Regions from separate parts of the Cereibacter sphaeroides 2.4.1 genome, predicted to be linked through region 1. Evidence: riboswitches for the same ligand, from Rfam matches in the RefSeq annotation. Region 1 holds a riboswitch; each other region holds the start of a gene.
What was found. A riboswitch is a leader RNA that binds a small molecule or an ion and turns the genes downstream of it on or off. The one in region 1 is predicted to bind cobalamin.
Positions count from the first base shown of each region.

Region 2: it holds a riboswitch for cobalamin, as region 1 does, so the genes downstream of both, RSP_RS07220 (DUF1636 family protein) here and RSP_RS17615 (ABC transporter substrate-binding protein) in region 1, are expected to answer to the same signal.
Region 3: it holds a riboswitch for cobalamin, as region 1 does, so the genes downstream of both, bluB (5,6-dimethylbenzimidazole synthase) here and RSP_RS17615 (ABC transporter substrate-binding protein) in region 1, are expected to answer to the same signal.

Region 1 covers NC_007494.2:456,595-461,884, reverse strand. Annotated here, with positions in the region: gene RSP_RS17635 (ABC transporter substrate-binding protein) at 1-776, shown strand, start outside; gene RSP_RS17630 (ABC transporter ATP-binding protein) at 778-1,896, shown strand; gene RSP_RS17625 (ABC transporter permease) at 1,893-2,765, shown strand; gene RSP_RS17620 (ABC transporter permease) at 2,776-3,570, shown strand; cobalamin riboswitch at 3,671-3,870, shown strand; gene RSP_RS17615 (ABC transporter substrate-binding protein) at 4,043-5,047, shown strand; gene RSP_RS17610 (FecCD family ABC transporter permease) at 5,044-5,290, shown strand, end outside.
Region 2 covers NC_007493.2:1,480,438-1,485,727, forward strand. Annotated here, with positions in the region: gene RSP_RS07215 (NnrS family protein) at 1-1,099, opposite strand, end outside; cobalamin riboswitch at 1,214-1,407, shown strand; gene RSP_RS07220 (DUF1636 family protein) at 1,507-1,866, shown strand; gene cobW (cobalamin biosynthesis protein CobW) at 1,863-2,900, shown strand; gene cobN (cobaltochelatase subunit CobN) at 2,904-5,290, shown strand, end outside.
Region 3 covers NC_007494.2:271,802-277,091, forward strand. Annotated here, with positions in the region: gene RSP_RS16735 (YhaN family protein) at 1-1,096, opposite strand, end outside; gene RSP_RS16740 (metallophosphoesterase family protein) at 1,096-2,352, opposite strand; cobalamin riboswitch at 2,475-2,653, shown strand; gene bluB (5,6-dimethylbenzimidazole synthase) at 2,699-3,391, shown strand; gene RSP_RS16750 (hypothetical protein) at 3,546-3,737, opposite strand; gene RSP_RS16755 (sensor histidine kinase) at 3,822-5,290, opposite strand, start outside.

The sequences.
Region 1 (5,290 bases):
AGGCCGCCACCGACGAAGGGCTGTTCGCTCCCCTCGACGAGAGCGTGACCGCCCATGTGGCCGATCTCTATCCGCAGGCCCGCGTCGAGGGCGTGAATGCGGTGGGCGTCACCTTCGACAACCTCGTGATGCTCTACAACACCGACAAGGTGACCGAGGCCCCGACCTCGTGGGAGGCGCTCTGGGATCCGCAGTGGAAGGGGCAGGTCTCGATCCCCGCGGTGCCCGACATCCAGGGCACCACCCTCACCATCATCGCGAACCGCCTCGCGGGCGGCGAGGGCTACATGGACGGAATGGAGCCGGGGATCGGCAAGCTCATGGAGCTCGCGCCGAACGTCCAGACCTGGGAGCCGCGCCCCGACGTCTATCAGCCGATCTCGAGCGGGACCGCCTCGATCGGCATCGGCTGGAACGCGCGGGCGCAGGTCTATGCCGACAAGTCCGACGGCAAGCTCGGCGTCGTGCTGCCCGAAGAGGGAAGCGGCTTCCAGATCAACGTGATCGGCCTCGTGCAGGATGCCCCCGCGGGCGATGCGGCCAGGACCTTCCTCGACTATGCCCTGAGCCCCGAGGTGCAGGCGCGCTTCACCGAGACCATGTTCTACGCGCCCACCAACCAGAAGGCCGCGGCGCTCGTCTCCGAAGCGGCGCTCGAGCGGACGGCGGCGGGCTCCATGGACGAGATGATCCCGATCAACTGGCTCGAGGTTGCCACGATCCGCGATGCCGTCACCGAACAGTGGCGCCGCCGCATCATCCCGCTGAGCCGCTGACATGATGGTCGAGCGCGCGATGACCCCGGAGGCCGCCCTCGGGACCCCGGAGGGTCCCGATCACCTGGTCCTGAGCGAGGTCGGCATGACCTTCGGGACGCTCGACGTCATCCCCTCGCTGTCGCTTTCGGTCAGGCGGGGCGAGATGGTGGCTTTCCTCGGCCCCTCGGGCTGCGGCAAGACCACGACGCTGCGCATGATCGCGGGCTTGCTCGATCCCACGCGCGGCCGGATCTCGGTGGGCGGGCGGGAGATCACCCACCTGCCGGTCCACGACCGCGACATGGGCATGGTGTTCCAGAGCTATGCGCTCTTTCCCCACATGACCGTGTCGCAGAACGTGGCCTTCGGGCTCGAGATGCGGCGCATGGCCAAGGCCGAGATCCGGTCGCGGGTCGAGCGGGCGCTGGCCATGGTGCAGCTCGGCCATCTGGCCGGGCGCAAGCCCAAGGCGCTGTCCGGCGGGCAGCAGCAGCGGGTGGCGCTGGCCCGCGCACTGGTGGTCGAGCCCTCGATCCTGCTGCTCGACGAGCCGCTTTCCAACCTCGATGCGAAGCTGCGCGACGAGATGCGGGTGCAGATCCGCAGCCTCCAGCAGCAGAGCGGGATCACCGCGGTCTTCGTGACCCACGATCAGGTCGAGGCGCTCAGCATGTGCGACCGGATCGTGGTGATGCGCGGCGGCCATGTCGAGCAGTTCGGCACGCCGAACGAGATCTACGAGCGGCCGGCGACGCCCTTCGTGGCCTCCTTCGTGGGCCGCACCAACCGGCTTTCGGGCCGGGTCGATCCGTCGGGGCGGCTGCTGATCGAGGGCCGGCCGGTCGCCGCTGAAGGGCGGCTGCCCGAGGGCGCGGTCGAGGTGCTGGTGCGCCCGCACCGGATGAGCCTGCGCGCCGCCGCGGAGGATCAGCCTGTCGGTCTCAACAGCCTGCCCGGCGTGTTGACCGGGGCCACCTTCGTGGGCGACCTCATTCAGGCCACGGTGCGGATCGGCGGCGACGAGATCACCGTCGAGCAGCTCACGCGCCGCCGCTCGGGCCTGCCCGAGCCGGGCTCGGCCGTGACCGTCGCCTGGGAGGCCGGCGACACGATGGTCTATCCCGAGGGCAGGGCATGACGGCCGTTCCCGCGGTCGCGGCCGGCCGGCGGCCGATGGGCGGGCAGCAGGTGGCGGTGGCGCTCCTCCTGCCCATCGCCCTCATCAATGTGGTGGGCTTCATGCTGCCCATCTTCAACCTCGCCCGCTATTCCTTCAACCGGGCGACGGTGGGCGGGGGGATCGAGAACGTCCTGACGCTCCAGAACTGGACCGGGCTTCTCAGCGACCCGTTCTATCTGCAGCTGATCCTGAACTCGGTCTTCGTCTCGCTCGGGGTCACGCTCTGTGCACTCGTCCTGTCCTATCCGATCGCGCTCTATCTCCACCGCGCCTCGGGCAGCTGGCGGACCTTCCTCACCGTGCTCGTGATCTCGCCGCTCCTGACCTCGGCGGTGGTGCGCACCTACGGCTGGATCGCGATCCTCGCCGAGGAGGGGCCGGTCGTCTCGGCGATCCGGGGCCTGGGCCTCACGCCGCCGCCGCTCATGTTCAACATCAACGGCGTCTTCATCGGCCTGACCGAGATCCTGATGCCCTATATGATCCTCGCCCTTCTCGCGGGGTTCGGGCGGCTCGATCCGCGCGTCGAGGAGGCCGCGCGCACGCTCGGCGCCACCCCCTGGCAGAGCTTCCGGCGCGTGATCCTGCCGCTGACCGCGCCCGGCATCGCGCTGGGGTGCCTCCTGTGCTTCGTGCTGGCGGTCTCGTCCTTCATCACGCCGAAGCTCATGGGGGGCGGGCGCGTCTTCCTGCTCGCGACCGAGATCTACGATCAGGCCATCGTGACCCTGAACTGGCCGCTGGCCTCGACGCTCTCGATCCTCGTCCTCGTGATCTTCGGGGCGGCGCTCGTGGCCTATTCCGCCGTGCTGAAACGTCTGGACTGAGGAGGGCGCCATGCAGATCCACAAGACCTCGAAGCCGATGGGGATCCTCGTCGCGGTGCTCTTCCTCTATCTGCTCGCGCCGGTGATCCTCGTCTTCCCGATCTCCCTCTCGGGCGACAGCGTGCTGCGCTTTCCGCCGACCTCCTGGTCCCTCCGCTGGTACGAGGCCCTGTTCGAGAACCGAGCCATGCTCGGCGCCTTCTGGACGAGCCTGTCGCTCGCGGCCATCGTCACCGTGCTCTCGCTGGTGATCGCGGTGCCGGCGGCCTGGGTGATGGTGCGGATGGAGTTCCGCGGGCGGGATCTCCTGTTCAACCTCTTCACCGCGCCCCTCCTGCTGCCCACCATCGTGCTGGGGCTCGCCATCCTCATCGTCTTCGCCTCCTTCGGGCTTCTGGCGACGATGCAGGGGCTGATCCTCGCCCATCTCGTCATCACGCTGCCCTATGCGCTGCGCATTCTGGCCGTTTCGCTCGCCACGCAGAACATGGCCTGCGAGGAGGCCGCAAAGACCCTCGGCGCGAAGCCCCTCACCGTCTTCTTCCGGGTGACGCTGCCGATGCTCACCCCGGGGATCGTGGCGGCGGCGGCGCTCTGCTTCCTCGTCTCCTTCGACGAGGTGGTGATCACGCTCTTCCTCACCGGGCCGCGCATCAGCACGCTGCCGGTCGAGCTCTACAACTACGTCTACAACACCGCCGATCCGCTGGTGGCCGCGGCCTCCGTGCTGCTGATCCTGCTGACGCTGGGCGTGATCCTCGTGGTCGAGCGCGCGATGGGCCTCGGGCGGGCCTTCGTGAAGTAAACCGCACCCGCGCGACCTTCGGGGCCGGTTGTTCCGGGGGAACGGCCGGCCCCGTTCTCATCGGCGCGCGCCCTCTCCCCTTGTCAACCGCGGCGCGACCGGCTACTCAATCCTCGTCGGTTTCCGTAAGGAATTGAAAGGGAATCCGCCGCCGGACCTGTCCGGCGAACCGGAACTGCCCCCGCAACTGTAGGCGGCGAGGAGCTCGCGATCAAAGCCACTGTGGCCTCAAGCCATGGGAAGGCCGCGCCAGCCCTGTGACCCGCCAGTCAGGAGACCTGCCGGCGTTCGATCTCAACGCGGCCCGGGCGGGGTGTCCGGGGGAGGTATCCATGACGTCTGCCCGAGGGTGCCCAGCGGCTCCCGCTCCAGCCAGCACGCGCGCCTGCCCCGACGGGGCAGCCTGCGGGTCCGCCACGGGCCTCGCCTCTCCCGTCCTGTCTTCGGCTGCCCCCCCAATCGGAGACATCGCATGTTCCCCCGCTTCCTGACCGCTGCGGCCCTTCTCGTGCTGGCCCAGTCCGCCGCGGCCGAAACCGGCTATCCGCTGACGCTCGACAACTGCGGGCGCACCCTCACCTTCGACCGGGCGCCCGACAGCGCGGTCACGGTGGGGCAGGCCGCCACCGAGGTCCTCTATGCCCTCGGGCTCGCCCCGAAGGTCACCGGCACCTCGGTCTGGTTCACGAGCGTCCTGCCTGCCTATGCCGAGGCCAATGCGGCGATCCCGCGGCTGGCCGACAACGACCCGAGCTTCGAATCCGTCGTGGCGCGGAAGCCGGGCCTCGTGGCCGTGCAATATGAATGGCACATCGGCCCGCAGGGCCTCGTCGGCACCCGCGAGCAGTTCGCCGATCTGGGCATCCCCACCTACATCCTGCCCGCCGACTGCTGGCAGAAGGACAACAGCCGGGGCTCGGACGGCACCCGAACGGCCATGTTCGAGATGGAGAGCGTCCTTGCCGGCATCCGCGAGCTGGGCGCGATCTTCGACGTGGGCCCGCGCGCCGAGGAACTCGTGGCCGGGCTTCGGGCGCGCGAGGCGGCCGCCGTCGGGAAGGCGCGGGCGCTCGGCCTGAAGGATGCCTCGGCGGTCTTCTGGTTCTCCTCGTCCGAGATGAACGCCGATCCGTTCGTCGCGGGCCGCAAGGGCCCGCCCGGCTACATGATGGCCGCCCTCGGCCTGCGCAACGTGGTCGAGAGCGACGAGGAATGGCCGACCGTGAGCTGGGAGAGCATCGCGCGCGCCAACCCTTCCGTGATCGTGCTGGCCCGGATGGAGCGGCGGCGCTTTCCGGCGGACGATGTCGAGAAGAAGCTCGACTTCCTCAAGTCCGACCCGGTGACGCGCGAGATGGAGGCCGTCAGGGCCGGTCGCATCGTCGTGCTGGACGCCCATGCCATGGATCCCTCGATCCGCAATGTGGATGCGCTCGAGACGCTGGCCGACGCGCTGCCCGCGCTGGGGCTCGAATGACGGTCGCGGCAACCTTCGGTCCCCGGCCCGCCCTCTGGCTGGGGCTTCTGGGGGCTGCCGCGCTCGGGCTTGCGATCCTGGCCGGCGTGGTGATCGGCGAGACGCCGCTGCCCCTGCCCACGGTGGCCGCGACCTTCGCCAACCGGATCTGGGGCGCGGGGCTCGCCGTCGATCCGATCGAGGCGGGCATCGTCTGGAACTACCGGCTGCCGCGGACGCTGGTCGCGGCGGCCTGCGGGGCGG
Region 2 (5,290 bases), on a different contig from region 1:
GGCCCGCCGCAACCGCCACCCCGTCGAAGGCGCCGATCAGCGGTGCCCCGAGCCGGACCAGCGCCGCCGACCAGACCAGCGCGAAGGCCAGCGCCATGGTGGGCCGCGCCCGCAGCGGGCCGCCGTCGCGGGGGGCTGCCGCGCGCGCGGCGAGCGACAGGATCATCCCCGACATGGCCCCCATGGTCAGCGCATGGAGCGCATCCATCTCGGCTACGGGCAGAAGCCCCAGCCGCGCGAGGCCCACGAGCCCCAGCCCCAGTGCGAGCCAGCCGAAGGTCGCGTGAAGGAGGAGCAGGAGGAGGTTCCCCCGCCCGGCCCAGCCGCGCCAGCCCGCCAGCCGCAAGGCCTGCGCGATCCCCGCCCCGATCAGGCAGAGCGCCGAGACGGTCTCCTCGCCCGCGAAAGTCAGGCCGAGTGCGGTCCACAGAAGCCCCAGCGCCGCCCATCCGAGCACGGGCCGCGGCGCGGGATCCGGCACGGTTATCCCCGCCTGCCGCAGCCAGTTCAGCGTGAAGGCCGGCACCATGCGCCCGCCGATGATCGAGATCTTGATCGCGAAGAACATCCAGCCCACGCGCACCATGGTGGCCGCATCGGGCAAGGTCTCGGTCAGGGCCGCCCGCAGATAGAGCGTCTCGGCCAGCCCGTAGGCCAGGATGCCCGCGCCGAAGCCGAGCTTGCTCCAGCGCCGCGCCAGCACCGCCTCGCGGCCGAGCAATCCTGCAAGAACGAGAAAATAGGCCAGCGCCGCGGGCTGAATCAGCCCGAGCGGGGCCTCGGGCCGGAGCCCCGCCACCACCAGCGCCACACGGGCGAGACACCAGAGCGCCACCAGCGCCATCAGCGGCCGCCCGCTCAGCGGATCCGAGCCGCGCCAGCCCTGCGCCGCGGTCAGGAAATAGCCGCCGACCGCGGCCGATCCGAGCCCGAACAGCATCTCATGCCCGTGCCAGAGCCCCCAGGTGCCGAGCTCCGGCGCCGAAAGCCCGAGCGCCGCGCCCCACTGCCACCAGATCAGCGCGATCAGCGCCCAGCTTCCCGCCGCGAGGAACAGCGGGCGGTGCGGGGCGAGCCAGAGCGTGCGCAAGCGGGTCATGGGCGGTCCTTCCGGGCCTCCCCTTCTGCCGCGGTCACGCGGGCTTGTGAAGCCATCCCGCGGCCTCTCGTCCCGCGGCCCCTGCATCGGCTTGACAAGAAGGGGCCTTTCCCGCACCACTTCCGGCGCGCTGGTTCCTGTCCGACCGGACAGGCGAAGAGGGAATGCCCCAGAGGCAGCCGCCCCCGCGACCGTGACCGGAGAGGTTGCCCAAGCCACTGGCCGCAAGGCCGGGAAGGCGGGCCGCCGCGGAGCCGCAAGGCCCCACATCCGCAAGCCGGGAGACCTGCCAGCGCTGAGACTTACGGGCGGACGGGGTGTTCCGCGGCCGGTGGACCGAGGTGCCGCCCGACGCGACCTCTCTCCTTCGGATCGCTGCCCCCTCGCCCACGAAGAAGGGACGGCCGATGACCGTGACGCTGCACGTCTGCACCACCTGCCGCGCGGGCCGCCCGCTGCCCGAAGGCGAGACCGCGCCGGGCCTGCGGCTTCATGACGCACTGGCCGCCGCCGCCCCCGAGGGCGTCACCGTCCGCCCCGTCGAATGCCTCTCCGCCTGTTCGCAGGGCTGCGCCGTGGCGCTCTCGGCGCCCGGCCGCTGGAGCTATGTCTACGGCCGCCTCGAGGAGGCCGACGCGCCCGCCATCCTCGATGGCGCCACCGCCTATGCGGGTGCGCCCGACGGCATCGTGCCGTGGCGCGAGCGCCCCGAGATCTTCCGCAAGCAATCGCTTGCCCGCCTTCCCCCCAACGGAGACATGTCATGACCGACCTCGCGAAGATCCCCGTCACGGTGATCACGGGCTTCCTCGGCGCCGGCAAGACCACGCTGATCCGGCACCTGATGCAGAACCCCGGCGGCCGCCGCCTCGCCGTGCTGGTGAACGAGTTCGGCACGGTGGGCGTGGACGGCGATCTGATCCGCGCCTGCGCCGACGAGAACTGCCCCGACGAGGCCATCGTGGAGCTGGCGAACGGCTGCCTCTGCTGCACCGTGGCCGACGAGTTCATCCCCACGATCGAGGCGCTGATGGCGCTGCCGAAGCGCCCCGACCACATCCTGATCGAGACCTCGGGCCTCGCGCTGCCGAAGCCGCTCCTGAAGGCCTTCGACTGGCCCGCGATCCGCTCGCGCATCACGGTGGACGGGGTGATCGCGCTGGCCGATGCCGAGGCCGTGGCCGCGGGCCGCTTCGCTCCGGATGCCGAGGCGGTGGCGGCGCAGGCTCAGGCCGAGGGCGCCGATCACGAGACCCCGCTCTCGGAAGTGTTCGAGGATCAACTCGCCTGCGCCGACCTCGTGCTGCTGACCAAGGCCGATCTCGCGGGCGAGGCGGGCCTTGCCGCCGCCCGCGCGGCGGTCGAGGCGGAATCGCCGCGGCCGATCCCGATCCTCGCCGTGACCGAGGGCGCGGTCGATCCGCAGGTGATCCTCGGGATCGAGGCCGCGGCCGAGGACGATCTGGCCGCCCGCCCCTCGCACCACGACGGGGCCGACGATCACGAGCATGACGATTTCGCCTCGACCGTGATCGACCTGCCCGAGATCGCCGATCCCGAGCGTCTGGCCGAGGCGATCCGGGCACTCGCCACCGAGCGCAACGTGCTGCGGGTGAAGGGCCATGTGGCGGTTCAGGGCAAGCCCATGCGGCTTCTCGTGCAGGCGGTGGGCGCGCGCGTCCGCCACCAGTTCGACCGGCCCTGGTCGGGCGCGCGGCAGAGCCGTCTCGTGGTGATCGCCGAGCGGGGCGATCTCGACGAGGCCGCGATCCGGCAGGACCTTCTGGCGCGGATCGGCTGAACCATGCATGTCGTCTTCCGCGAAAGCCACGGGCTCGAGGAGAGTGCGACCCCGTTCGATCCCGGGCAGACGCCTGCGGATCTGGTGGTCCTGTCCTTCTCCGACAGCGATCTCGGGGCCTTCGCGGCGGGCTGGCACCGGGCTGAGGGCGGGCTTCCCTCCACCCGGCTCCTGAACCTCGTGGCGCTGCGCCATCCGCTCTCCATCGACACCTATGCCGAGACGGTGCTGGCCCATGCGAAGGCGATCCTGATCCGGCTGATCGGCGGCGAGAGCTACTGGAGCTACGGGCTGGCCGAGGTGCAGGACCTCTGCCGGCGCCGCGGGATCGCGCTCGCGGTCCTGCCCGCGGACGGGCGCGAGGATCCGGCGCTCGATGCGCTTTCCACGCTGCCGGTCTCGACGCTGCGGCGGCTGTCCGCGCTCTGCGATGCGGGTGGAGCGGTGGCGGCGCAGGCCGCGCTCGCGCAGCTGGCGCTGGCGGCGGGGCTTTATGCCGGCCCGGTGCCGGGCGAGAAACGGATGCCCGACATGGGCTGGTACGACCCCGCCCGCGGCGTGATCCCCGAACCGGAGGCGGAGGGCGGACCCGCCATCGTCGTGACCTTCTACCGCAGTTACCTGACCGCCGCCGACACGGGGCCCGTGGACGCGCTGATTTTCGCGCTTCGCGAACGGGGCTTCCGCGCCTTCGGCCTCTTCGCGCCCTCGCTGAAGGCGCCGGGCGCGCCCGACTGGATCGCCGCCGGTCTCGGCCGCCTGAGGCCCGCGGCCATCGTCAATGCCACCGCCTTCTCGGCCAGGGGCCCCGAGGGCTCGCCCCTCGACGGCCCCGGCTGTCCGGTGTTTCAGGTCGCGCTCTCGACCGCGCGGCGGCGCGACTGGGCCGTGGCCGAGCGCGGCCTCTCGCCCGCCGATCTCGCCATGCATGTGGTGCTGCCCGAGGTGGACGGTCGGATCTTCGCAGGCGCCGTCAGTTTCAAGTCGCCCGGCAAACGCTGCCCGGACCTGCAATATTCCCGTTTCGCCCACCGCGCCGATCCCGCCCGCGTGGCGGCCGTGGCCGACCGGGTGGCGGCCTGGCACCGGCTGGCCCGGACGCCCGCACCCGAGCGGCGGCTGGCCCTCGTCCTCTCGACCTATCCCGGCCGTCCCGACCAGATCGCCCATGCCGTGGGCCTCGATGCGCTGGCCTCGGCCGAGGCGCTGGCGGCCACGCTGGCCGCGGCGGGCTATGCCACAGCCTCCGGCGCGGACCTCGCCGAGGCGCTGCTGACCGAGCGGCAGAGCTGGCCGCTCGCCGCCTACGAGGCCGCGCTCGCAACCCTGCCGGCCCCCCTGCAATTCGCGCTTCGTGAAGCCTGGGGCGCGCCCGAGGCCGATCCCGATTGCCGCGACGGCGCCTTCCGCTTCGCGGCCCTGCGGCGCGGCCACCTTCTCCTCGCGCTGCAGCCCGAACGGGGCGAGACGGCGGCACGGGATGCCGATTACCACGATCTCGCCCGCGTGCCGCGCCATGCCTATGTGGCCTTCTACCTCTGGCTCCGCGCGCACTCCCTGCATGCGATGATCCATATGGGCGCGCATGGCACGCTCGAATGGCTGCCGGGCAAGGCGGTGGCGCTGTCGGATGCCTGCTGGCCCGAGGCGCTGACCGGCGCGCTGCCGGTGATCTATCCGTTCATCGTGAACGATCCGGGTGAGGCGGCGCAGGCGCGGCGCAGGCTCGGCGCGCTGACGCTGGGCCATATGCCGCCGCCGCTGCGCGAGAGCGCCCTGCCCGAAAATCTCGAACGTCTGGAACGGCTTCTCGATGAGTATTCCACCGCCGACGGGCTCGATCCGGCCCGGCGCGGGCGCCTGATCGGCGCCATCCGAGACGAGGCGCGCGCCGCGGGCGTCGAGGAGGATCTGGGCCTGCCCCCCGACGCCACCCCGGCCGAGGCCATCACCCGGATCGACCGTTTCGTCTGCGATTTGAAGGAAAGCCGCTACGGCGAGGGGCTGCATCTCTACGGTGCGGCCCCGGGCGAGACCGAGGGGCTTCTGGCCGCCCTCGACGGCCGCCGGGTGGCCGCCGGCCCATCCGGCTCGCCGCATCGGGGCCGGACGGATGTGCTGCCCACGGGCCGCAACCTCTATTCCGTCGATCCGCGCGCCGTGCCCTCGCGCGCGGCCCATGCGCAGGGGGTGAAGCTCGCCGAGGAACTGCTCCGCCGCCACCTGCAGGATCAGGGCGACTGGCCGAAGGGGCTGGTGATCGACCTCTGGGGCTCGGCCTCGATGCGGACGGCGGGCGAGGAATTCGCCATGGCGCTGCATCTGGCGGGCCTCTCCCCCCGCTGGGACGAGGGGTCCGAGCGGGTCTCGGGTGTCGAGATCCTGCCGCT
Region 3 (5,290 bases), 180 kb from region 1:
CCGGCTTTGCCCCCGGATGGCCGAGTTCGGCCAGAAGCGCCGTCACCTCGGCGCGGGCCTCGAACGCCTCGGCTTCGCGGCGGGGCAGGTCCTTCTGCGCCGTCTCGTGCTCGGGGCGCAGCGCCTCGGCCGCCTCGATGTCGCCGGCGGCAGCCAGCACCGCCGGATCGAGCGGCAAGGCATCGGCCTCTGCCGCGAGATCCGCAAGGCGGCGGGCCCGGTCGGCGCGACGCGCGCGCAGCGCTTCGGTCTCGCGGTCGAGTTGGTCGAGCCGGTCGCGCTCGGCCACCCCGGCTTCGGGCAGATGGGCCAGCGGCGCGAGCCGCGCCCGCAGCCCTTCGAGCCGCGCCCGGATCGGAAGGGTCGCCGCCAGATCCTGCAGCCGCCCCAGATCCGCCTGCGCCGCATCCTCTGCACCGCGCGCCGCCCGCCAGGCGGCCTCGGCCGCCTCCGCCTCGCGTGCGAGCTTCTGGATCGTTCCGGCCGACACGTCCAGCCGCCGCCGCTCCGCATCGAGTTCGGTCAGCCGCTTCTTCGTGTCCCAAAGCCAGCCGCTGCGCTTGCCGCTGCGGTGAAAGCCGTCGAGGTTCACGCGGATCGCCTCGAGCCGGGGGCTCAGCTGGGCCAGCCCCGCGCTCGCCGAGAAGAGCATCTCGCCCAGATCGCCGCGGCTCGCAAGGATGCTGTCGCCGCCCTTTTCCAGCGTGTCGTCGTCGAGCGAGAACATGGCCGAATAGCCCTCGCGCGTGAGGCCGCCCAGCGCCGATTGCAGCAGCGCCTCGGGCACCGGCTGGTCGTGCGCGTCGAGGAGGCTGCCGGTGTTCCGCTTCACCCGGGCCAGATCGAGCGCGCCGCCCGCATGGCTGAGCCGCGCGCCCACGCGCATCGTGGGGCCGGGGTGGCGGAAGTCGTAGCGGGTGCGGAGCGGGATGCCGAAGAGGAGGTCGAGCCAGGCCGAGAAGAGCGTGGACTTGCCTGCCTCGTTCGGCCCGTAGACCACATGCAGGTCCGCCTCTCCCGGCGCAGGCGCGGGAAATGCGAGCCGCCGGTCCGTGAAATGGCCGTAGCGCGTGAGGTCGAGCCGGTCGAGGCGCATCAGTCCGACGCCTCCGCCGCAAGCTCGGCGAGGATCAGGGGCGTTCCCTCGGCCAGAAGGCTGCGGCAGAGCGCGGCCATCGCCGCCTCATCCTGCCCCAGCAGATCGCGCGCCTCGGGCGGCAGGTCGCGCGCGAGCTCCTGTGTGGCCGCAAGAAGCGCGGCGTTCAGGGCCGGATCCTCGGGCAGATCCTCCTGAACGAGGCGGACGAGATCCTCGGGCAGGGCCGCGCCGGGCAGCTCTGCGCCTTCCTCCGATAGCCGCAGTTCGAGCTTGTCGATCCAGAGCCTGCGTCCCGCAGAGAGGGCGCGCGCCTCTTCGGTCAGCCGGTCGCGATCGCGCGCGATGCGCCAGGCGAGCGGCGTGGCCCCGGTCAGCACCGGACGCAGCACCAGATGGTCTTCCGCGCGCGGCGCCTCGGCCGCGGCACGGAGCGCCCGGTCGAGATGGGCGAGCAGGTCGGACCAGTCCGCAATCCCCGTGCAGTCGAGCGCCAGCCGGTCGAAGCGCAGCGGCGCCACGCTGCGCTCTTCGAGCGTGACCGCCCCGTCGTCGCCCACCTGCACCAGCGTGACCGAGGCCGCGCCCGCCTCGCCGATGTCGCGCCCCTGCGGCGTGCCCGGCATCACCACCGTCGCGCGCCCCCGATGCACGAAGCGGCGGTGGATATGGCCGAGCGCCCAGTAATCGTAGCCGTGGGCCTCGAGCTCGGCGAGGCTGCAGGGCGCGTAGGGATCGTGCCCCGGGCTGCCGTTCAGGCTCGTATGCATGAGGCCTAGGTTGAACGCCCCCGGCTTCGGCGCCGGATAGCGCGGCAGCAGGCTCTCGGGCGCGTGCGGCTCGCGGAAGCTCAGCCCGTGGAGGGCCACCGGCTGGCCGTCGATCGAGAGCTCGACCGTCGAGGGGCGGGCGCCGAAGACGGTGGTGTTGGCCGGCGCCTCGAGCTCGCCCGTCTGCCGCGCCAGCGCATCGTGATTGCCGCGCAGGATATAGCAGCCGATCCCCGCGGCCTCGAGCCGCAAAAGCTCCTGCTTGAGAAAGCGGGGGGTCTTGGTCGAGCTGTAGGTTCCGTCCCAGAGGTCGCCCGCGATCACGAGGAAGGCCACCGCCTCGGCAAGGCAGAGATCCACGATGCGCGAAAAGGCGGTGCGCGAGGCCACGCCGATCTCGGCTGCAAGCTCGGGATCGCGCAGCGCCACAGCCCGCAGCGGCGCGTCGAGATGGAGATCGGCCGTATGAAGGAACGTGAACGCCAAGAGACCTGCCTGCGGAACGCGCCCCTCCGGACGCCTCGGGCGACTATGGGGCGCGCCGCCGCGGCCTTCAAGGCTCTGAGGGGCGGCTGGAATGCGGACGGTTGCCCGGGCGCGCCGGTTCTGCTTTGTGGCAGGGGTCAGGTGCCGCCTTCGGGCGGAGAATCGGGAAGCCGGTGGAAATCCGGCGCGGGCCCGCCGCTGTGACGGGGATGCTCCGGGCAAGAGGCCACCGGTTCGCCGGGAAGGCGCCCGGCGGCAGATGAACCGGAGCCAGAAGACCGGCCTGACGCAGAGGTTCCCGCCGCGTGGACGGCGGCGGGATCGTCACGAGCCAAGGAGCGATCCCATGCCGGATTTTCCTCCCGTCGAGCCGCGCCCGGCGCGCCGCTTCACCGAAACCGAGCGTCAGGCGCTCCATGACATCATCGCCGAGAGGCGCGACGTGCGCGACGAGTTCCTGCCGGATCCGGTGGATCCCGAGGCGCTGCGCCGGGTGCTCGAGGCCGCGCACCGCGCGCCCTCGGTGGGCTTCATGCAGCCGTGGAACTTCCTCCTGATCCGCGATGCCGCGCGCAGGGCCGAGGTCCACAAGGCCTTCCGCCGCGCCAACGACGAGGCGGCGCTGCTCTTCCCCGAGGAGAAGCGCGACACCTACCGCGCGCTGAAGCTGCAGGGCATCCTGAAGGCGCCGCTCAACATCTGCGTCACCTGCGACCGCGACCGCTGCGGCGAGGTGGTGCTGGGGCGGACCCACAATCCCGAGATGGATCTCTATTCGACCGTCTGCGCGGTGCAGAACCTCTGGCTCGCCGCGCGGGCCGAGGGGCTGGGCGTGGGCTGGGTCAGCATCTACCGCGAGGAGGAGCTGCGGGCGATCCTCGGCATCCCCGAGCGCGTCAAGATCGTGGCCTATCTCTGCGTGGGCCATGTGGACCGCTTCTACAGCGCGCCGGAACTGGCCTTGAAGGGTTGGCGTCAGCGGCTGCCGCTCGACGATCTGCTCATGGAGGAAGGCTGGCAGGCCGACCGCGCTTTGTGAGGGCGCAGGCGGGCGCGGCCTCGGCGCTCGACGGCCGTTCGGGCGTCGAGCGCCTGTCGAGGGCGCTCGGGGCGGGCGTCTGCCTCGGTCTGACGGGTCTTTCCGAGGGGGCCTCCTGCCGGGCCGGCAGGGTCCGCAACCGCCGCCCGCGGCTTCAATGACCGGACGTGCGGAGCGCGCGCAGCATCAGCGAGAGGAGGACGAGCGCGAAGCCCGCCGCAAGCAGGGCAAGCCCGAGGCCCGCGTGACCGCCCGCTTCGGTCAGGCCGAGCTGCCACATCAGGACGATCGCGGGCAGGCCGGTCAGGAGCCCGCGACGGGCGAGGCGACAGGGGGTGCAGGACATCCGGGTCTCCCTTTCGGTTCGGTCCGGGGGCCTCCTGCAGGAATCGTGCCGAAGCTGCGCACCCGTCCGGGCGCTGCGGTGAGATCAGGCGGTGCCTGGCGCGCCCTGACGGGTGCGCGGGATGCGGAGCAGGAAGACCGTGCCCTTGCCCGGGGTGCTCTCGAGGCTGAGACGGCAGCCGCTGACCTCGGCCAACCGCTGCGCGATGGTCATGCCGATGCCCGCGCCGCTGATGGCGCCGTTCTCGTGCCCGAGCCGCTGGAAGGCCTGAAACACCTCGGCCTGCCGGTCCGTCGGGATGCCGGGGCCGGTGTCGCGGATCGACAGATCCACCGTGTCGGGCGCCTCGAGGCCGAAGCTGACCTCCACGAGGCCGCCGGGCAGGTTGTATTTGACCGCGTTCGACAGAAGCTGGTCGAGGATGCGCCGGAGGAGCGCCGGATCGCTCACCACCGACGGCAGCGGCGTCTCGGGCGCGATGAGGCGCAGCGTCACGCGCATGCGCTCCGCGTCGGGCCGCGCGCGGCCGAGCGCCTCCTCGATCAGCGGCATCAGATCCATCGAGCTGGTCGCGAGGCGCAGGTCGCGATGTTCGAGCCGGCTGAGTTCCAGCACCGCATCCACCAGCTTCACCAGCGTCCAGCCCGCCGTCGAGATCGCCTGCACCTGCTGCAGCCGCTCCCCGTCGAGCTTGCGGCCTTCCGAGGCTTCGAGCAGCTCGGCATAGCCGATGATCGCGGTCAGTGGCGTGCGCAGCTCGTGGCTCATGGAGGACAGGAAGCTGGACTTGGCGCGGTTCGCCGCGTCGAGCTTGTCGCCCATGGTGGCGAGATGCTCGCCCACGGTCTGCAGTTCCTGGATCTCGAACGGCGCCGAGGGGGGGACGGTGCCGCCCTCGCTGATGAGGACCATCCGCTGCTCGAGATCCCCGAGCGGCCGGGCCACGCGCGCGCTCATCGCGACCGACCGGCGCCAGAGATAGGCGAAGAAGCCCGCGTAGAAGAGGACGAGGATCGCCACGATGCTCGTGCTGACGAATCCCAGCTGGTCGCGCAGGTTCGTGGCCTCGGTGAGCAGGCTCCGTTCGCTCGTGAGCAGAAGGAGGCGCCAGTTCGGCCCCGCGACGGTGGACCATGCGGCGATCATCGGCTCCTGCAGATCGACCTTCGAGACGCCCGCCGGCTCGGCCTGCATCTGGAGCGCGATGGACGCCAGATCGGGCCTGCGGAAGATGTTGAACTCGGCGGGCTTGAACGTGTCCTGAAGGATCGCCTCGGCATAGGTGTGGCCGATGAGCTCGCTCATCCCCAGCCGATCCTCGCCCTTCGGCGGGAGGGCCAGGATCGTGCCGTCGCGCCCGATGAGGACGGCAAAGCCGTCGCCCGGCATCTTGATGTCGAGCACCTGTTCGACAATCGTCTTGATGGTGACGTCGATGCCCACCACCGCTTCGAGCCGGTCCGGCCCGTAGACCGGCGCGATCGAGGAGACCATCCAGCCCTCTCCGGCCGGATCCACATAGGCATCGGTCCAGACCGCCCCGCCCGCCGGAT